DNA from 3 places in the Neobacillus sp. YIM B06451 genome. Region 1 is predicted to be linked to each of the others. Evidence: riboswitches for the same ligand, from Rfam matches in the RefSeq annotation. Region 1 holds a riboswitch; each other region holds the start of a gene.

Evidence for each region. Region 1 has a riboswitch for S-adenosylmethionine ahead of RB160_RS16385 (methionine ABC transporter ATP-binding protein). Riboswitches for the same ligand answer to the same signal wherever they lie in the genome.
Region 2: it holds a riboswitch for S-adenosylmethionine, as region 1 does, so the genes downstream of both, RB160_RS00815 (2,3-diketo-5-methylthiopentyl-1-phosphate enolase) here and RB160_RS16385 (methionine ABC transporter ATP-binding protein) in region 1, are expected to answer to the same signal.
Region 3: it holds a riboswitch for S-adenosylmethionine, as region 1 does, so the genes downstream of both, RB160_RS22340 (MFS transporter) here and RB160_RS16385 (methionine ABC transporter ATP-binding protein) in region 1, are expected to answer to the same signal.

Annotation. Positions count from the first base shown of each region.
Region 1 covers NZ_JAVFKJ010000011.1:764-6,382, forward strand. The annotation lists gene RB160_RS16365 (alpha/beta fold hydrolase) at 1-76, opposite strand, end outside; gene RB160_RS16370 (M20 family metallopeptidase) at 452-1,666, opposite strand; gene RB160_RS16375 (MetQ/NlpA family ABC transporter substrate-binding protein) at 1,991-2,824, opposite strand; gene RB160_RS16380 (methionine ABC transporter permease) at 2,843-3,493, opposite strand; gene RB160_RS16385 (methionine ABC transporter ATP-binding protein) at 3,483-4,517, opposite strand; SAM riboswitch class I at 4,700-4,799, opposite strand; SAM riboswitch class I at 4,881-4,979, opposite strand; gene RB160_RS16390 (acetamidase/formamidase family protein) at 5,254-5,619, opposite strand, start outside.
Region 2 covers NZ_JAVFKJ010000001.1:184,187-189,805, reverse strand. The annotation lists gene RB160_RS00830 (cupin domain-containing protein) at 1-207, opposite strand, end outside; gene RB160_RS00825 (methylthioribulose 1-phosphate dehydratase) at 299-928, opposite strand; gene RB160_RS00820 (2-hydroxy-3-keto-5-methylthiopentenyl-1-phosphate phosphatase) at 922-1,596, opposite strand; gene RB160_RS00815 (2,3-diketo-5-methylthiopentyl-1-phosphate enolase) at 1,593-2,801, opposite strand; SAM riboswitch class I at 2,918-3,020, opposite strand; gene RB160_RS00810 (pyridoxal phosphate-dependent aminotransferase) at 3,105-4,277, opposite strand; gene RB160_RS00805 (carbon-nitrogen family hydrolase) at 4,411-5,193, shown strand; gene RB160_RS00800 (DUF2087 domain-containing protein) at 5,237-5,619, opposite strand, start outside.
Region 3 covers NZ_JAVFKJ010000021.1:16,347-21,965, forward strand. The annotation lists gene gyrB (DNA topoisomerase (ATP-hydrolyzing) subunit B) at 1-652, shown strand, start outside; gene RB160_RS22325 (hypothetical protein) at 1,029-1,169, shown strand; gene RB160_RS22330 (DNA-binding protein) at 1,291-1,575, shown strand; gene RB160_RS22335 (M3 family metallopeptidase) at 1,999-3,825, shown strand; SAM riboswitch class I at 4,034-4,151, shown strand; gene RB160_RS22340 (MFS transporter) at 4,508-5,619, shown strand, end outside.

The sequences.
Region 1 (5,619 bases):
TACTGACTCCACCTCCGTGTAAAAACACCATTAATGGAGCGGTCTTATCGCCATACTCTTGATAACTTAAATTCAAACCATTCACCTTTTTCATATATTTTATAGCTAATCCATTGGTTGAACAAAGACTAATGAACGACCGCCAGCAGAGGAAGAACGTTCAACTTGGCGTTTAGCCGCTTAGTAATCCAGTTCTTTTTGCATTGATATTCTAACAAGTTCTAAACACTTTGCTCATTTTGACAAGCTTCACATATATTTTTTCTTACATTGATTATCTCAAGAGTTCGGACACGTTTCAAATAACAATATTTTGCCCAAAAGAAAAGACGAGGTGGGGACAGACAAATTCTGCGGATCATTCAAGTTTTCGGATGAAACGGTGAGAGTCCGCCTGCTCCATTGCACACCAAAAAAGAGCAGGGGAGAGTTCCCCTGCTTTTTAAAAATTCTATCTCGCTTCAGCCGCTTGCCTCTCAGTAAACTCATCCTTAATAGCAGCAAGCACTTCCGGGTCGGTTACGAGCCTCAAAGCTGTAAGGGCAAGCCCCTTCGCTCCGGTGATTATCGCCTGGTCTCCTTGCGGGGAAGCGGCTGCTTCGCGGAATTCGACCGTATGGGCGACAAGATCGGCCGGGCCGATTTTTATATAAGGATGAATGCTTGGGACAACATGGCTGATATTGCCGGCGTCAGTTGAAGCGAGCCCGGAGCGGCCACCTGAAGCAACGGTTTCGCCAAGTTCCTCGATCACTTCCTTGAACACGGCATCGAACTTCTTATTTAATAGAAGATTGTCAACTTCGTTTTGGAAAGCGATGACGTTCAGCCTTGCTCCGGTTGCTAGTGCGGCGCCTTCAGCAATAGCTTTCACTCGCCGGGTCACTTCGTTCAAGCCGCTCCTCGTTGCCGCACGAATGTAGAAGCGCGCTTTCGCGTATTCCGGTATGATGTTTGGTGCATCGCCTCCGTGGGTGATAATGCCGTGGATGCGTACATCATCGGTTAGCTGCTGGCGGAGGGCGTTAATTCCGTTAAACAGCTGAATGACTGCATCAAGTGCGTTAATCCCTTCATGTGGAGACACGGCAGCGTGTGCAGGTTTACCGAAGAATTCGAAATCAAGCGGGTCAACCGCAAGTGAAGTAGACGAGAGCCTCGTTTCACCGTACGGATGAATCATTAGCGCAGCATCAATCCCTTTGACAAGCCCATGTTTAACGAAGCTTGCTTTCGCGCTGCCATTCGGGCCCCCTTCTTCAGCAGGGGTACCGAAAACGACCGCTTCCCCGCCAGTTTCATCAATAACCTTACTCAGGGCAATCGCCGCTGCTACACTCGTTGTGCCAATGATATTGTGGCCGCAGGCATGGCCCAGGCCAGGCAGGGCGTCATACTCCGCTAGGAACGCAATCGAAGGGCCGGGCTTGGCTGATTTCTTACGTGCCAGGAAGGAAGTTTCATGGCCGGCCACTGCTTTTTCGACTTCAAAGTCTTCCTCTTGCAAAAGTTTAACCAGTTGGGAGGAAGCGAAAAACTCCTGATTGCCGATTTCCGGTCGGGCATGAATTGCCTGGCTTGTCGCAATGTAGATGTCCCGCTTTTTCTCGATGTTTTCAATGATTGCATTTTTCAAATCGGTTATCGATTTTGCCGGTGCTGCCATTTTACCTTCCTCCTTATTCTATAAATTGAGGGAAGAAAGGAGACCATTCCTCCCATTCGGCTAAATCAACAGATTATCTATCAGTGGGAATAAGGATGACATAACTTTTTTAGATTTCATGTAAGTTGATTGGAGCGAAGGGCACCGACTCCTGCGGGATGCAGCGGCAAGGTGGAGACCCCACAGGCGCATGCGCCGAGGAGGCTCCACTGACGCCCCGCGGAAAGCGTGTGCCCGGAGCGGAAATCAACCGCAAGGTTCCGAAGAGTATATACATATCCTTTCAAAAACCGAATGTAGGAAAGGTGCAGTCCCCAGCTTCACTTACCACCCAATGTTGCTGAGTGGGACGAAGGTTGGAATGGAGTTGCCTTTGTATTCTTTTTCGATGAATTCTTTTACATCGTCTTCCTGGTACAGTTCAGCAAGTCTTTTTAGGGTTTTGTTGTCTTTGTCTTCTTCACGGACCGCGATGATGTTGATGTATGGGGTAGCGGTTTCGCTTTCAAGGAAGATTGCGTCCTCACGAGGCGTCAGGCCTGCATCAACGGCGACCCCGTTATTGATGATCGAAGCGGCCACATCCGGCATAACCCGTGGCGTCTGGCCGGCAATCATTGGAACAAGCTCGAGTTTCTTTGGATTTGCAACAATTTTATCAAGGGAGCCAATGCCGTCAAAACCTTCCTCAAGCTTGATCAATCCCGCTTCCTGGAGAAGGAGAAGGCCCCGTCCCATGTTTGTTGCTTCGTTGGCAAGCGCAATTTTGCCGCCTTTTGGAATATCATTTACATCTTTGTACTTTTTCGAATAAATCCCCATCGGAGCAATTTGTGTTGTCGCGATTGGCACAAGGTCAAGCTTATGTTCCTTGATGAACGCGTCGAAATACGAAACGGTCTGGAACGAGTTCGCATCCAATTCACCTTCAGCAAGCGCCAGGTTCGGCTGGACATAATCCGAGAACGTGACGATTTCAACCTCGATGCCTTCCTTCTTCGCCTTTTCCGCCACGAAATCCCATACACGGTGATCCGTGCCGCTCACTCCAAGTTTCACTTTTACCGTTTTTTCTCCCTTTGCGGATGAAGAGTTTGAGCATGCCGCGCTGAACACTGCAAGGACAAGAACAAGGATTGCTAATGTGATTTTTTTCATTGGTAAAATTCCTCCTGATTATCGTCTTCTGATTTTCTTTGCTGCTAAATTTCCTGCTGATTGCAAGCCTTGGACCATCACGATCAAAATTCCGACTGTAATCAGCATTGTTTTCGTATCAAACCTCTGGTAGCCGTATGTAATGGCCAGGTCGCCAAGGCCTCCGCCGCCAATCGCGCCCGCCATTGCCGAGGCTCCGATCAGACCGATTGTCGCGATCGTGAAGGCAAGGATGAGGGAGCTCAATGCTTCCGGTAAAATAAACCTGAACACAATTTGCCATGGGGAGGCACCCATTGCCTGTGCCGCCTCAATGACCCCGGGGTCGACTTCAAGAAGCGAATTTTCTACCAGCCTTGCAATATATGGACCGGCGTAGAAAACGAGCGGGACAATCGCTGCCGCCGTTCCGATTGACGTACCGACAATGAATCTTGTAATTGGAATGATTGCAACTAGCAAAATGATAAATGGAATTGAGCGCAAAACGTTGATCGTGCCATTTAGAACATTAAAGACAGGTGCATTCTCAAGCAAATGCCCTTTCCGGGTGACAACGAGCGCGATTCCAAGCGGGATGCCAAGTAAAGCCGAGAAAACAAGCGAAAATCCCACCATCTGCAACGTTTCGATGAGTGCCTCTATGATTTGGTCCGAATTAACTAGCATGTGCTTTCACTTCCTTTATGTTGACATTCTGCTGATGAATAAAGTTGAGGGCACGGATGATTTCCTTCTCGGTTCCTTGGAACTCGACAATAAGGTTGCCGAACGGCGTCCCCTGCAGCTCGGTAATATTCCCGAACAGCACGTTCACATCAAGGTCGAACTTTTTCGCAAGCTGGGACAGGAGCGGCTGGCCGGCCGACTCGCCGACAAAATTTATTCGGTACACCTTTTGCAGCCCAGCGTTTTGCTCAATTAGCTTCTTGACCGAATCTGGAATGCGATCATTCATAACCGAGCTCACGAAATTCCTCGCAGTCTCCGTTTTTGGTGCCGAGAACACTTCGAATACTGAACCCTGTTCGATGATTTTCCCCGCCTCAATGACCGCCACCCGATCGCAGATTTCCCTAATGACCGACATCTCGTGCGTGATCATCAAGATTGTGATGTTATACTCCTTGTTAATCTTTTTCAAAAGCTGAAGAATCGAGCTTGTCGTCTGCGGGTCAAGTGCCGAAGTCGCCTCATCGCACAGCAGGATCGACGGCTGTGTCGCCAAAGCGCGCGCAATCCCAATCCGCTGCTTTTGCCCGCCCGAAAGCTGATCCGGGTAACTGTCCGCCTTATCGGCAAGCCCGACAAACTCAAGCAGCTCGTAAACCCGGTTCCTGATTTTATTACTCGGCGTATTCGCGAGAACAAGTGGCATCGCCACATTCGCGAACACCGTCTTCGAATTAAGGAGATTGAAATGCTGGAAAACCATCCCGATATTCCTCTTTACCTCCCGGACTTCCTTTGCCGAAAGGGCAGTAAGGTCATTCCCATCGACAATCACCTTGCCTGAAGTCGGCCGCTCAAGCAAATTCACACAGCGGATCAGAGAACTCTTTCCCGCACCGCTGAAGCCGATCACCCCGAAAATCTCGCCCGTATTCACCTTCAAATCAATCCCGTCAAGCGCGGCAACCTGATTCCCGCTGCCCTCGCCATAAACCTTCCGCACCTGCTGAAACTCAATCATCTGCCTGCCTCCTTGTCACAAAATGTATGTTTGTTTTTTTTCTTTTGGGAAAAAATGCTTTGCGCCAACGCACTCCGAGGGTTATCCACCCAGTCTTCCACGCACCCCGTTTTGGAAAATAAAAAAGCCCTCTTCCGGCGAGACAGAAGAGGGCACACTTGGACAAAAGCAACCAAGGTCTCTTCTTATCTCCCAAGCTTTCGCTTGCTGGAATTGGCACAGACAAACATGTCCGCTGCCGAGGCGTCATAGGGCCAGTCCCTCAACCTCTCTGGATAAGAATGAAATCGTATAGGGTGATGTTTTTAGGAAAATAAAAAGCCTCTTCACAAAGAAGAGGACAGAATTGATCAAGTTCGCCTCTTCTTATCTATCAAGCCGCGCTTGCTGGATTTGGCACAGACTAATATGTCCGCTGCCGAGGTGTCATAGGGCCAGTCCCTCAACCTCTCTTGATAAGAAGGTAACATATTCGCTTTTCGAAATTTCCTGTGTCCTACTGTAACCCTTAAAAACAAAAATGTCAAACACTTAAAAAAAATTTAATGTTTTTGCAATGTGCCGGACCCCCAGCTGGGACATTATAAGTCCAGCCAAAGTAACGGGCATCCAACCGGGACAATAGTAGTCCAGCCGCGCTTCTAGGCCCCAAAAAGGGACAATAAGTCCAACCACGGTACTTGGCACAAACAAGGACAAAAAAACGTTCGCCATGGTGCCAGGCAGCTTACCCCTTTTATTCGAGGATGCTTCGATAGTGGTCTTTGATTAAATGGGCGAGATTGAGCCTTTCCAAGTATTTTACGGGTGCGAGGAAGGTAACGGTGACGACGCCCGGGTGGCGGCCGATTTCGATTGAGCCGGTGATGGTGGCCCGGTTCATCACTTCAGGGACAGTGATTCCTAGAGCTTTCGCCGCGCGTTCAAGCCCATTTGCGGTGGCGTCATTAAGGTTGGCCCCGGTCCCGATGAATGAGATTGGCAGTGATTCCTCCAGCTTGTTAACTCCCCATTGCCTTGCAAGTGACATGGCGGATTCTTTTTCTTTTTTCGTAATCGGTTTCGCAAGGTAGGGGAGGTCTTCCGGAACTGGCAGCAAAAT
Region 2 (5,619 bases), on a different contig from region 1:
TGCGGAAATTTCCTTGATTTCATTCTCGAATGCCTTTAGAATCTCCTCCTTGTCCCCTTCGGAAAGAGCATAGTTCTCCTTCAGGTTTTCAGGCAGCTTGCCGACATTCCAGTTCTCATAAATGACCTCCTGCGATTCAAGGAAGGCCGCGACTTCCTCCTCCCTCCGTAACTCTTCACCGCTCGTTTGAAATTTGATCCATGCCATTTCTATTCCTCATTTCCTTATCTTTTGGCCAGGTTTTCCACCTGGCTGATTTCCGCTCCAATCAGCCAGAAGGCTTCCGTTTCAATAATTTTTACACTACCCTGAACAATTGGATTGGTTTGTGTTCGAGAAGGCGGAGCTGATATTTGAATAAAAATTCGGATGCCTCCAATAGCTTCTTCGCCTCGAATGCACTTCTTCCCCATACGGTGATTCCATGATTGCGAATTAGCACCGCTCCCGTGTCGCCATGGACGTGCTGCGCAAATTCCTTGGCCAAAGTCGGGATATGGGCATAATTCCGGATAATCGGGATTTTCAAAACCGCATCCTCATCCCATTTATCAAACGCCTTGATAATCTCCTGCCCTTGGAACGACACTTCCCCGCGGTCCCCGTAAATTTCGGATATGACATTGTTGTCGATGGTATGGACATGAAGGCTGCAGCCCGCTTTCGTCCTTCTGTATATTTCAACGTGGAGGAGCGTTTCGGCTGAAGGCTTCAAATGGGTTTCTCCCACCGGCCTGCCATACTCATCTACCAGCAAAAAGTCTTCATCCGTCCTCTTCCGTTTGTCCTTCCCGCTAGCTGTGACAAGGAATTGCAGCGGCCTGTCGCTTACCTTTATCGCAAGGTTGCCGCTTGTTCCCATAAACCAATCACGTCCGGAAAGTTCATCCTTCACATCTGCAAGCTCATTCCACTTTACATTCAGCATGCCTGCTCCTTCACCCCTGTCCTTTTTATAATTGTTTCGATGCAATCAAGGAAGTTTTCAAATGGTGAATGGGGAAGACCCCATTCTTCACACTTTTCCAAAAGCAAGTCCCGGGCCAGGACGAAATCGGCCTGTTTTGCCGCTTCAAGGTCGGTGACTGAATCGCCTATAACAATTTTAAAATAATCATCCCCGTGTCCAAGCCTCCTGATGACACTTGGCTTACAGCAGCCGCAGTCATTTTCGCAGCTTTCATCACAGCTGTTGGGCCAAAGGATGCGAATTGTTTCGCCACCAAAGTCCGCACCGTTGCAGAAAATGCCGTCAAACGGACCGTATTCGGAAAGGACTGGATGAACAAAGAAATCGATCCCGCCGCTTACGATATATAAAGGGATGCCTTCTTTCCTTGTAAAAGAGACAAACTCTCCGAAACCCTCCCTGATTCTTGCCTGTTCAACCGCAAATTCGGCAATCTGGTTTTTCTGTTCCGATGGGAGCAGTGAAAATAGTTCCCCAACCCCTTTCCTAATGGAGATTTCTCCTGAAAGAATCCGATCCTTAATCCGTTCCCATCCAGGCGGAGCAAATGTCTTCATGATTGCTATGATGTTATCCTTTTCGGTAACCGTCCCGTCAAAGTCACAGTAAATCACAGGTTTTTTCATCTCAAGGCCTCCTCTTGCGGTGCACCCCATAATTCCAACGCTTCTTGAAGTTCAGGGTGGTATGCGGCCGAACTGGACAAGCTGTGGCCAGCTAGAACTGCTTCAATCGCCTGCCGGAATGCCTTCCCTCCAGCCGCCGCGCCTCGTGGATGTCCATGGACTCCACCGCCCGCATTGATGACCGAATCAATTCCGAAATCGGAAATGAGCAAAGGTACAAGGCCAGGGTGGATTCCTGCCGACGGTACCGGGAACGCCTTTTTGTACGGCTCGTCCTTCGTCAGTTCCTTTGCAATCCCGAGCGCTCTTTCCCTTTCAAGCGCCACCGAACCGTACGGTGATGGGAATAATGAGAGGTCCGCTCCGGCATACCTTAGCAATTTTCCTAAAAGGAGCGAGTGGGAGACCCCATATACAGACGATGATGCGATTGCCCCGCTGAATGCCGGATGCGCCATGATCGGCAGGCCTATATTATCGTCCTCCCTTAGTTCCTGCAGCACGTCTAGGCCGTAGGAAAAAACATTGACCAATAGGGCATCCGCACCTGCTTCCGCAAACCTTTTTGCCTTTCCCCTCAGTTCCGAAGTCCTCCCCGTCAGGTTCACAGCGTAAAGTGTCCTATGCCCCGTTTCGGAAAACACTTCATCCAAGATTCGGCGCCCGGCCTGAATCCTTTTACCTGATGGAGTCAGGGGGTTCTCAAAAAGAATTTCGTCATCCTTGACGATGTCAATTCCCCCCAATGCCTGCTCCTTTAATTGGCTTGAAAGGAAATCAAGCTCCTTCCCAATGACTCCTTTAAAGATGCTCATCAAAAGGGGGCGGCGATGGACGTTAAGCTTTTCCCTTAGACCCTCAATCCCAAGGCGGGGGCCTGGGAAATAGCTTTTCAGCTCCTCACTGAATTCAAGGTCAAGCAGCCGGATTTTCCCATCAAGGGACAATTTCCCAAAGACGGTAGTTATAATGGCGGGAAGGTCGGCGGAAAAGTTGGCTGCGGGATAAGCAATCGAGATTTTCGCAATATTTTCGCTGATTTGTTCAGCAGATACTACTCTTCCTTTGTGTTTCTTTAGCTGCTCCTTTTCAAGGGCGGGCAGGCTGGTCCAAGAACCGACCGTCAGGCCCAAGGCTATTTCCTCCGCTTTTTTCTCGGGATTCTTTTCATCCCGGACATGATATGTCGCTACCAATTCACTCATGATGTCCTTCCTTTCCAGGGCAGTGTTCCATGTTCCATCCAACACAGAGTTGATTTTGTTTTTTGGCATTAAAAAAACCCCTTCCAAAGAAGAGGTTAGCACGGCAAACTAATCTCTTCTCATCTATCAGCTTTCGCTGCAAGAATTAGCACCGTGCTTAAAAATAAGTCGGTTGCCGGGCTTCATAGGGCTAGTCCCTCCGCCTGCTCTTGATAAGAAATGATTTTTATATATTTACTATTTTCATAATGTTAAGATTTAATTTGGATTATCGCAGGAAATAAATTCATTGTCAAACATTTTTTAAAAAATATCCAAAGCCTTTATCCGCCGAACCGCTTCCGACAGCCTCTCTTCCGATGCGAGGAGGCCAACACGGACATAACCCTCGCCAAATCGGCCAAAGCCAATGCCCGGGGCAACCATGATATGCGCTTTTTCCAACAGAAAGTCGGCAAATTCCATCGAACTGAATCCTTCCGGAACCTTCAGCCAGGCAAAAAACGAACCAGCGGGTGCATTGACATCCCAGCCAATTTCTCTTAATCCGCCAATTAACGCACTTCTCCTGCTTTCATACAAGCGGACAAGTTCCCCAACACAATCCTGTGGGCCATTAAGCGCCTCCGCGGCCGCTTCCTGGACAGCCCCGAACAGGGAAACATACAAATGGTCCTGTATCAGTTCAATTGCTGAGATAACACTTTTGTTGCCAACAGCAAAACCGACCCTCCACCCTGCCATGTTATATGTTTTTGAGAGAGTATAAATTTCAATGCCAATCTCTTTCGCTCCTTCTGATTGAAGGAAGCTGACGGGCCTTTCCCCCTCAAATCCTATTGCCCCGTAGGCAAAATCATGGACAACGCAAATGCCATGCTTATTTGACAGCGACACGGTTTCATCAAAGAACTCCTTTGTCGCAACCGCGCCGGTAGGATTGTTCGGATAGTTGAGAATCATGAGTTTCGTATTGTACAAAACTTCAGTTGGAATCGTACCGTAATCGGGAAGGAAGCCGTTTTCCTCAAGGAGCGGCATCATCTCAAGCTTCGCCTGTGCAAGGGCTGCGCCCGATAAATAATCCGGATAGCCCGGGTCAGGAACAAGCATTGTGTCTCCCGGGTTAAGCAAGCATTGCGGAATTTCCACAAGGCCGGCTTTCCCTCCAAAGAGGATGGCCACCTCCGTATCCGGGTCCAAATCAACATTGTATTCCCGTTTATAAAAATTGGCCGCTGCCTCTTTTAAGTATTTGTATCCCTGAAAAGGAGAATATTTGTGGTTAACCGGATTTTCGGCAGCCAGCTGGAGCCGCTTCACAATGTGAGGCGGTGTAGGCTGGTCCGGGTTTCCCTGCCCGAGGTTGATCACATCATGTCCCTGCGCAATCGCCTCGCCCACCTTTTTGACAAGCCCAGCAAAAAACTGCCCCGGAAGGCTGTTCAATAATTCGGACTTCGGGTATTCCTTCACAATAGACCACCTGCTTTAAAATTTTTAAATGGATTAATATATTCATGGAAATCTAGTCACAAATGATATAACGTAATAGGTATCTTGTAAAGAGGTTTTTTACTTTTCTGAATTGGGGGAATTTAACTTGAAGATGAAAATTGCCATCGCGCAAATGGATATTGCATATGGAAATCCCGAAGAGAACTATGCCATTGCGGACAGATTGATTGGCGAGGCTGTTAAAGAGAATCCCGATTTTGTTGTCCTTCCCGAACTATGGACGACGGGATACGACCTAGAAAGGCTTGATGAAATTGCCGACGGCCAGGCTGCTGAATCCATAGCCTTTCTCGTTAAAAAAGCGTCGGAGAACAAGATCAACCTGATCGGTGGATCGGTTGCGAACCGCACCGGGGCCGGCGTGGAAAATACGATGCTCGTCGTTTCAAAAGAAGGCAGCCTTGTCCATACGTACAGCAAGCTCCATCTGTTTCAATTGATGAACGAACAACACTACTTTATACCGGGAACAGGAACCGCCAATTTTGAACTTGACGGCCGGACGCTTGCCGGCTTTGTCTGCTACGACATCCGCTTTCCCGAATGGCTCAGGAAGCATGCGTCAAAAGGGGCGGAAGCTATCTTCGTGGTAGCGGAATGGCCAAAACCAAGGGTTGCCCATTGGCGCTCGCTCCTGATTGCAAGGGCAATTGAAAACCAGTGCTATGTCATCGCCTGCAACCGGGCAGGTAGCGATCCGAAAAATGTATTCGCCGGCCATTCAATGATCATTGACCCGTGGGGCGAAATACTTGCTGAAGCAGGAGAAGGAGAGGAAATCCTTACTGCTGAAATCGATTTTGAAAAGGTGAAGGAAGTGCGTGGGATTATTCCCGTCTTTGAAGACAGAAGGCCGGAACATTATAGAGACTAGTATAACAAAGGAGGCTCGATAGACGAGGCCTCCTTTTTGTGTTTTATGGCTTAGCCCACATTTCTTCCGGATTCAGCTCATATATTGCATTTTCCCTGTACATGTAATGGTTGATGATAAATTCCCTGCGAATGGTCGCATAATCCTCGTGAAACTTTTTAATATACTCGTTTATTTCCTTTTCCTCGTATTTCACACCCTTTTTCAGCCCTTTTACAATATGCTCAAATACAAATAGCTTTTTCTTCCGCTGAGCCGGAATGTTTTTCAGCTTCCCTTCCGTTGTGAAGAAGTTGCTGATAACCTTCTGCCTCTCTTGGTTTGTTGCATTAGCCATTTCGTCTAGTTCCTCCCCTTGCCGTTCCGCAAGCTGTGTTAACGCCTTCGCTTGCTGCCCAAGCACTTTTTCATTCAGGTAAAAATAAA
Region 3 (5,619 bases), on a different contig from region 1:
TGAATTATATATCGTAGAAGGTAATTCTGCCGGGGGATCGGCAAAGGGTGGGCGTGACCGCCATTTTCAAGCCGTCCTGCCACTAAGGGGAAAAATTTTGAATGTCGAAAAAGCCGGGATGGACCGAATTTTGCAAAATGCTGAAATAGGAACTCTTATTAAGGCGATTGGCGGAGGAATAGGGGATTCATTTGATATCACGAAGGCGCGGTATCATAAAATTGTCATCATGACCGATGCGGACGTCGACGGTGCCCATATCCGCACCCTTATGCTTACATTTTTCTACCGATTCATGAGGCTGACAATTGAAAGCGGATATATTTATATCGCACAGCCTCCGTTATATAAAATTCAACAAGGAAAGAAAATTCAGTATGCCTACAATGACGTTGAATTGGAAAAAGCACTGGCAATGCTGCCAAGTTCCCCAAAACCCAACCTGCAGCGGTATAAGGGCCTTGGCGAAATGAATCCGGAACAATTGTGGGACACCACCATGAACCCGGAGACAAGAACATTGCTCAAGGTAAGTTTGGATGATGCCAAAGAAGCGGATGAGGTTTGTGATTTATTGATGGGTGAAAAGGTTGAGCCCCGACGCCAGTTTATTGAGGAAAATGCCATTTACGTCAGGAACCTGGACGTATAATTTTAATAGTGTACAAGAGAATGTTTTTGATGACACTTTTGAGAACATCTTGTGAGCGTTTAATTACGTCCATTTTAAAACTGTAAATAAAATGGCTCTATTGAATTCCGAATTCAATAGGGCCATTTATTTTTGCTCCCGCTAACAATTTAACCATTTGCTCACACTCTTTAAATATCGTCAAGTTAGTTTTTAATAGCAGAAAAATATTTTGTCAACAAGGTTGACGCATTACTTTCACTTTAATGCGGATTAATCACTCTTCTCTGTTGAAATCCTAATTAAACTGGGTAGGCTAGTTTAGGAAAACTTAACAATTCATCTTAGTTTTATGTAGTATGATTTTACTTATAGTACAATTTTTAAGGGGGATGAAATGAATTTCTTATCAGCAATAGCTAAGGCCCTTTTACAATTTGGTGCTATTTCGGTAGTGGTAGTATTAGTTTTTTTAATTGGTGTTTTCTATCTATTTAAGAGTGTTAAAAAGAATAAGAGAGATGGTAAAAAAAGTTGACAGTCCAATAATGATAATTTATGTGACAGACCAACTGACATTTTGAACCAGCGGGGATACGACTGCATAATAAGCAGTCGCCTTATTTTTACAATCGGTAAATAGGAAGGGGATAATACATATGGATATAAGTTTTTTCTGGGTAGGTGCAGGATTAGCATTTTTGGGCTATTTTATAGGAGATGGATTAAAGAACTTTAATAATTCAAAAGGGAGTTTCTCTGGGTACCCCACATTAATAAAAGAAAGGGATTTGTATCTTTATTTAGGGTTAAGTAAAGAAGAAGTAAACGAACTGCTAAGCAAATTTCCTGATGCACCAAAAGTCGAATTGAAAGGAACTACATATTATCCGTATCAACATTTTTTAGAATGGTTTTCATCTATCGATATTTATAAAAGGTAACTTTTAGTATTCAAAAATTTTTTAATCATCGGGCGCAATTCTAGTACAAGGAATTGTGCTTTTTTAATAAATATTTATTTAGTCCCTACCGTCAAATTCAAATAGGCGATGCTTCTTTAACAGGACATCGACGATTTGGTTTCATTAATAAAGTAGATTGCGAAGTATTGTACTTAAAGAAACGGGTGCTTACTTTCCACAAAGCATCACTATAAAGAACGCTCAGGGCTGTTCGGGCATTCAGTCATCGTTTTTTTTAATGCCTGAATGACCAGCTTCTAGCTTGGTTAAAAGGGCCCATCGTTTGTTCAACTCCAACTTGTAAACTTAAATCTCCCTTTTAAGGTAAAGTCATATATCTACCGACTTTTAAAAATGATATTATCAGAATATTAAGTACTCTATAAAAAAGGGGAGTTTACAATGAGTATGATTACACGTAAAGATGTGCCAGTGGAGGAAACATGGGATTTGACGCCGATTTTTGCATCGGATAAGGACTGGGAAAAGGCGTATATCCAGGTTGGAAAAGACTTGGACGGGATGCTTGAACGCAACATCACCCTTGATAGCGCGAAAGCCACCCGGGATTTGCTTGAACAATACGACGGCTTAATGGAAAAGTTTAGCAGGGTGTCTAGCTACGCTTTTTACAAATATTCCGAGGATGGGACCGACCCTGAGAATCAGCGCAGGCTTGGGCGTTCGCAGTCTCTTGGAAAAAAGTCGTACAGCCTCAGTACGGTGGTCGTGAACCAATTTTTGCAGCTGCCGAAAGATACTCTGCAAACCTATAAAGAAGAGGAAAGCGGCCTGCACACGTATGACCGGTTCCTCGAGAAAATTGATAACCTGCGGGAACACTCGCTAAAGCCGGAAATGGAAAATTTGCTGTCTACTCTTGGACGTACCTTGAATGCACCGAATTCAACGTATTTAACGATTACAGCGTCAGACCTGAAGTTCGAGCCGGTGAAGGACAAGGATGGAAAAGAAGTGCCTGTTTCGCTTTTCATGTACATGACCCAGGTCGAAACGTCGCCGGATACAGTGCTGCGCCGGAATGCGTATCAGTCGCTCTCAAATGGTTTGAAGAACTATCAGCACGGCCTTGCACAAACGCTGACGAATGAAATACATAAAAATGTGGCGATTGCAAAACTCCGCCAGTATCCAACTACGATGGATTACCTGCTTCACTATGACTCGCCGGCGGACAACAACTTTTATTCAGGGGATGGCATTCCCCGCGGCTATTTTGAAGATGTGCTCGATACGTTCCAGCAGGAGCTTGCCCCGCATATGCAAAGGTATGCGCGCATAAGGAAACGCCAGCTTGGCCTTGATAAGCTGCTTTTCTCGGATGTTAAAGCACCGCTCGACCCTGATTTTGATCCGCCCATCAGCTATGAAGAGGCAGGGGAAATCATTGTTGAAGCCGTCGGGGTGCTCGGGCCTGAATACCAGGACCTGATGCGGAAGGTGTTCACGGACCGCTGGGTATACAGAGGAGATAATGTCGGACGGAGAATGATCGCCTTCGGAGGCGGCGTCCATGGTGTCCATGGCTATTCATTTTACCCATGGGGAGGCAATCTGTTCGATGTGATTCTCCTCGGCCACGAGCTCGGACACGCCATCCACCTTACGCTAGCCGCGCAAAACCAGAAATTCATCAACAATGGCGGGTCTCTGTTATTTGTTGAGGCGCCGTCCACCTTGGTCGAACATTTAATTGTCCAGTACCTGCGGGAAAACCGAGATGACCCAAGGCTGCACCGCTGGCTGAATATGTACTTGATGATGAGCTACCACCATAATTGCGTTACCCATATTCTAGAAGCCGAATTGTTGAGAAGGCTGTATAAAATGGCAGACCAGGAGATTCCGTTGACGACAAGTGTCATCAGCGACACGAAAGGCGCGATTTTATCGGAGTTCTGGGGGGAAACGGTCGAGATCGATGAAAGCGCGAAACTGACGTGGATGCGCCAGCCGCATTATTATATGGGCCTTTATCCGTTCACCTACTCGATTGGCACATCCGCTTCCACTGTCGTAGCAAACCGGATCAAGGAGGAAGGGGTTTCCGTCGGCGAGCAGTGGACAGAAGTCTTGAAGCGTGGGGGAACATTGGGCGGCTTTGACCTATACAAAATGGCAGGACTCGACATGAGCACAACCGACGTCATCAAACAGGCAATCGCCCATATTGGTACGATTGTGGACGAGCTGGAAAAGAGCTTTTAAGTTTTTAAAAAAAAGAAAAGTGGCTGAACCGAAAAATGCTTCCCTGCCCAGCCAAATTTAGATGCACGTTGAAACATTGATCCAAAAGGGTTTTGTAGGCAAAACATAACAGGGAAAGTTGATCACTATATCTAACAAAAAAGTTTATCACTTGACAGTATTATTTTAGTAAACTATTATGAGAATAATCTTAAAAAAATGAATATTTTCCTTATTAAGAGCAGGGGAGGAATCTGGTCCAACGATCCTGCAGCAACCATCACTCAAATTGTATTTCAGTGATAAGGTGCTAAGTCCAGCAAGCATTTTAGCTTGGAAGATAAGGGAGGGTGTAGACTCTATAGACTCTGTTTATAAAACCTCTTCCTTAGTGGAAGGGGTTTTTTGGTATTTATAAGGACTTGGCGACAGATGGAACGCCTAAAGCCATTGTCCAATTAATTATATCCATATCAGTTTCTTAGAAAAAACCATACATCCACACGCCTTTATATCCAAGTTATGCTATTGGAAAAATAGGGATAATAAGTAGGAGGAATCAAAGATGCATAAATTAAAATGTTAAAAAGTGTAAATCGGCACCCTGACCATTTGACAACCTATTTTTTTTACTATGAGGCTAATAGAGGACCTATCTATAACCAAAAAACCCGAACATTTAGGAGCCTCAGGGTAATTTACCATGAAGTATCCAGCATCAAAGAGCGTGTTGCAAAGCTCAATTATTTTTGAAAGAGGGATGAAAATGAAACAAGCTGAACTGGCATCGTCAACCAACAGCGCACCTGATCAGAAAACAATTAGAAAAGTCGTGATATCGGGTGCGATTGGCAACTTTATCGAATGGTATGATCTAGCAATCTATTCTTATGCAGCAATCGGCATATCCATGGTCTTATTCTCGGAAGCTGGGGAATTCGCTCTCCTTTATTCGTTGCTTGCCTTTGGTTTTACATATCTCCTGCGCCCAATAAGTGGTGTCATCATGGGTGCGATTGGTGACAGGATAGGACGTAAGAAACTCCTTGTATTAACGATTTCCATGATGGCGATAGGGACGCTTTGTATTGGACTGATCCCCTCATACGCTGCCATTGGAATCGGCGCTCCGATTCTTTTGATGGCGTGCCGGGCTGTACAAGGGATATCAGCAGGCGGAGAGTTTGTCGGCGCCGCGGCCTATGTTTATGAGTTTTCTAATAGAAAAAATAAAGTCTTTTTAATGGGTTTGATTCAGTTAGGCACCTGCTTATGCTATCCAGCTGCGGCGTTTGCTGCCTACGGGCTTGGAATATGGTTAGGTGGTGATGCGTTTAACGAATGGGGATGGCGACTATTATTTATTTCAGCTGCGCCGCTCGGGCTTATAGCGTTATTTATACGATCTGGATTAGATGAATCACCAGTGTTCAAAAAACTACAGGAAAATGGAGAAATCTCGGCGTCACCTTTAAAGGATAGTTTGAAATATGACCCTAAACGCTTAATTCTTACATCACTCTATGTCTTAGGGTATAATGCAGCGGCTGTGATGGTGCTTTTATATATGCCAATATACCTTGTCAATGTAAGTGGATTCGCACCAACAGAAGCAAACCTAACAATGGGAATTACCGGGCTTATATTTGGATTGTCGGTGCCTGTCTTTGCCTGGATTGTCGGTCGAAACCCTGATAATATACCAGCATTTCGCATCGCAAGCTGTGCTGTTTTCGCTGTATTCGTTGTTTTTGCCTATTGGTTGTTTACTGTCCCTGGAGGTATGATTTTCGGAATCGTAATACTCGGTTTGAT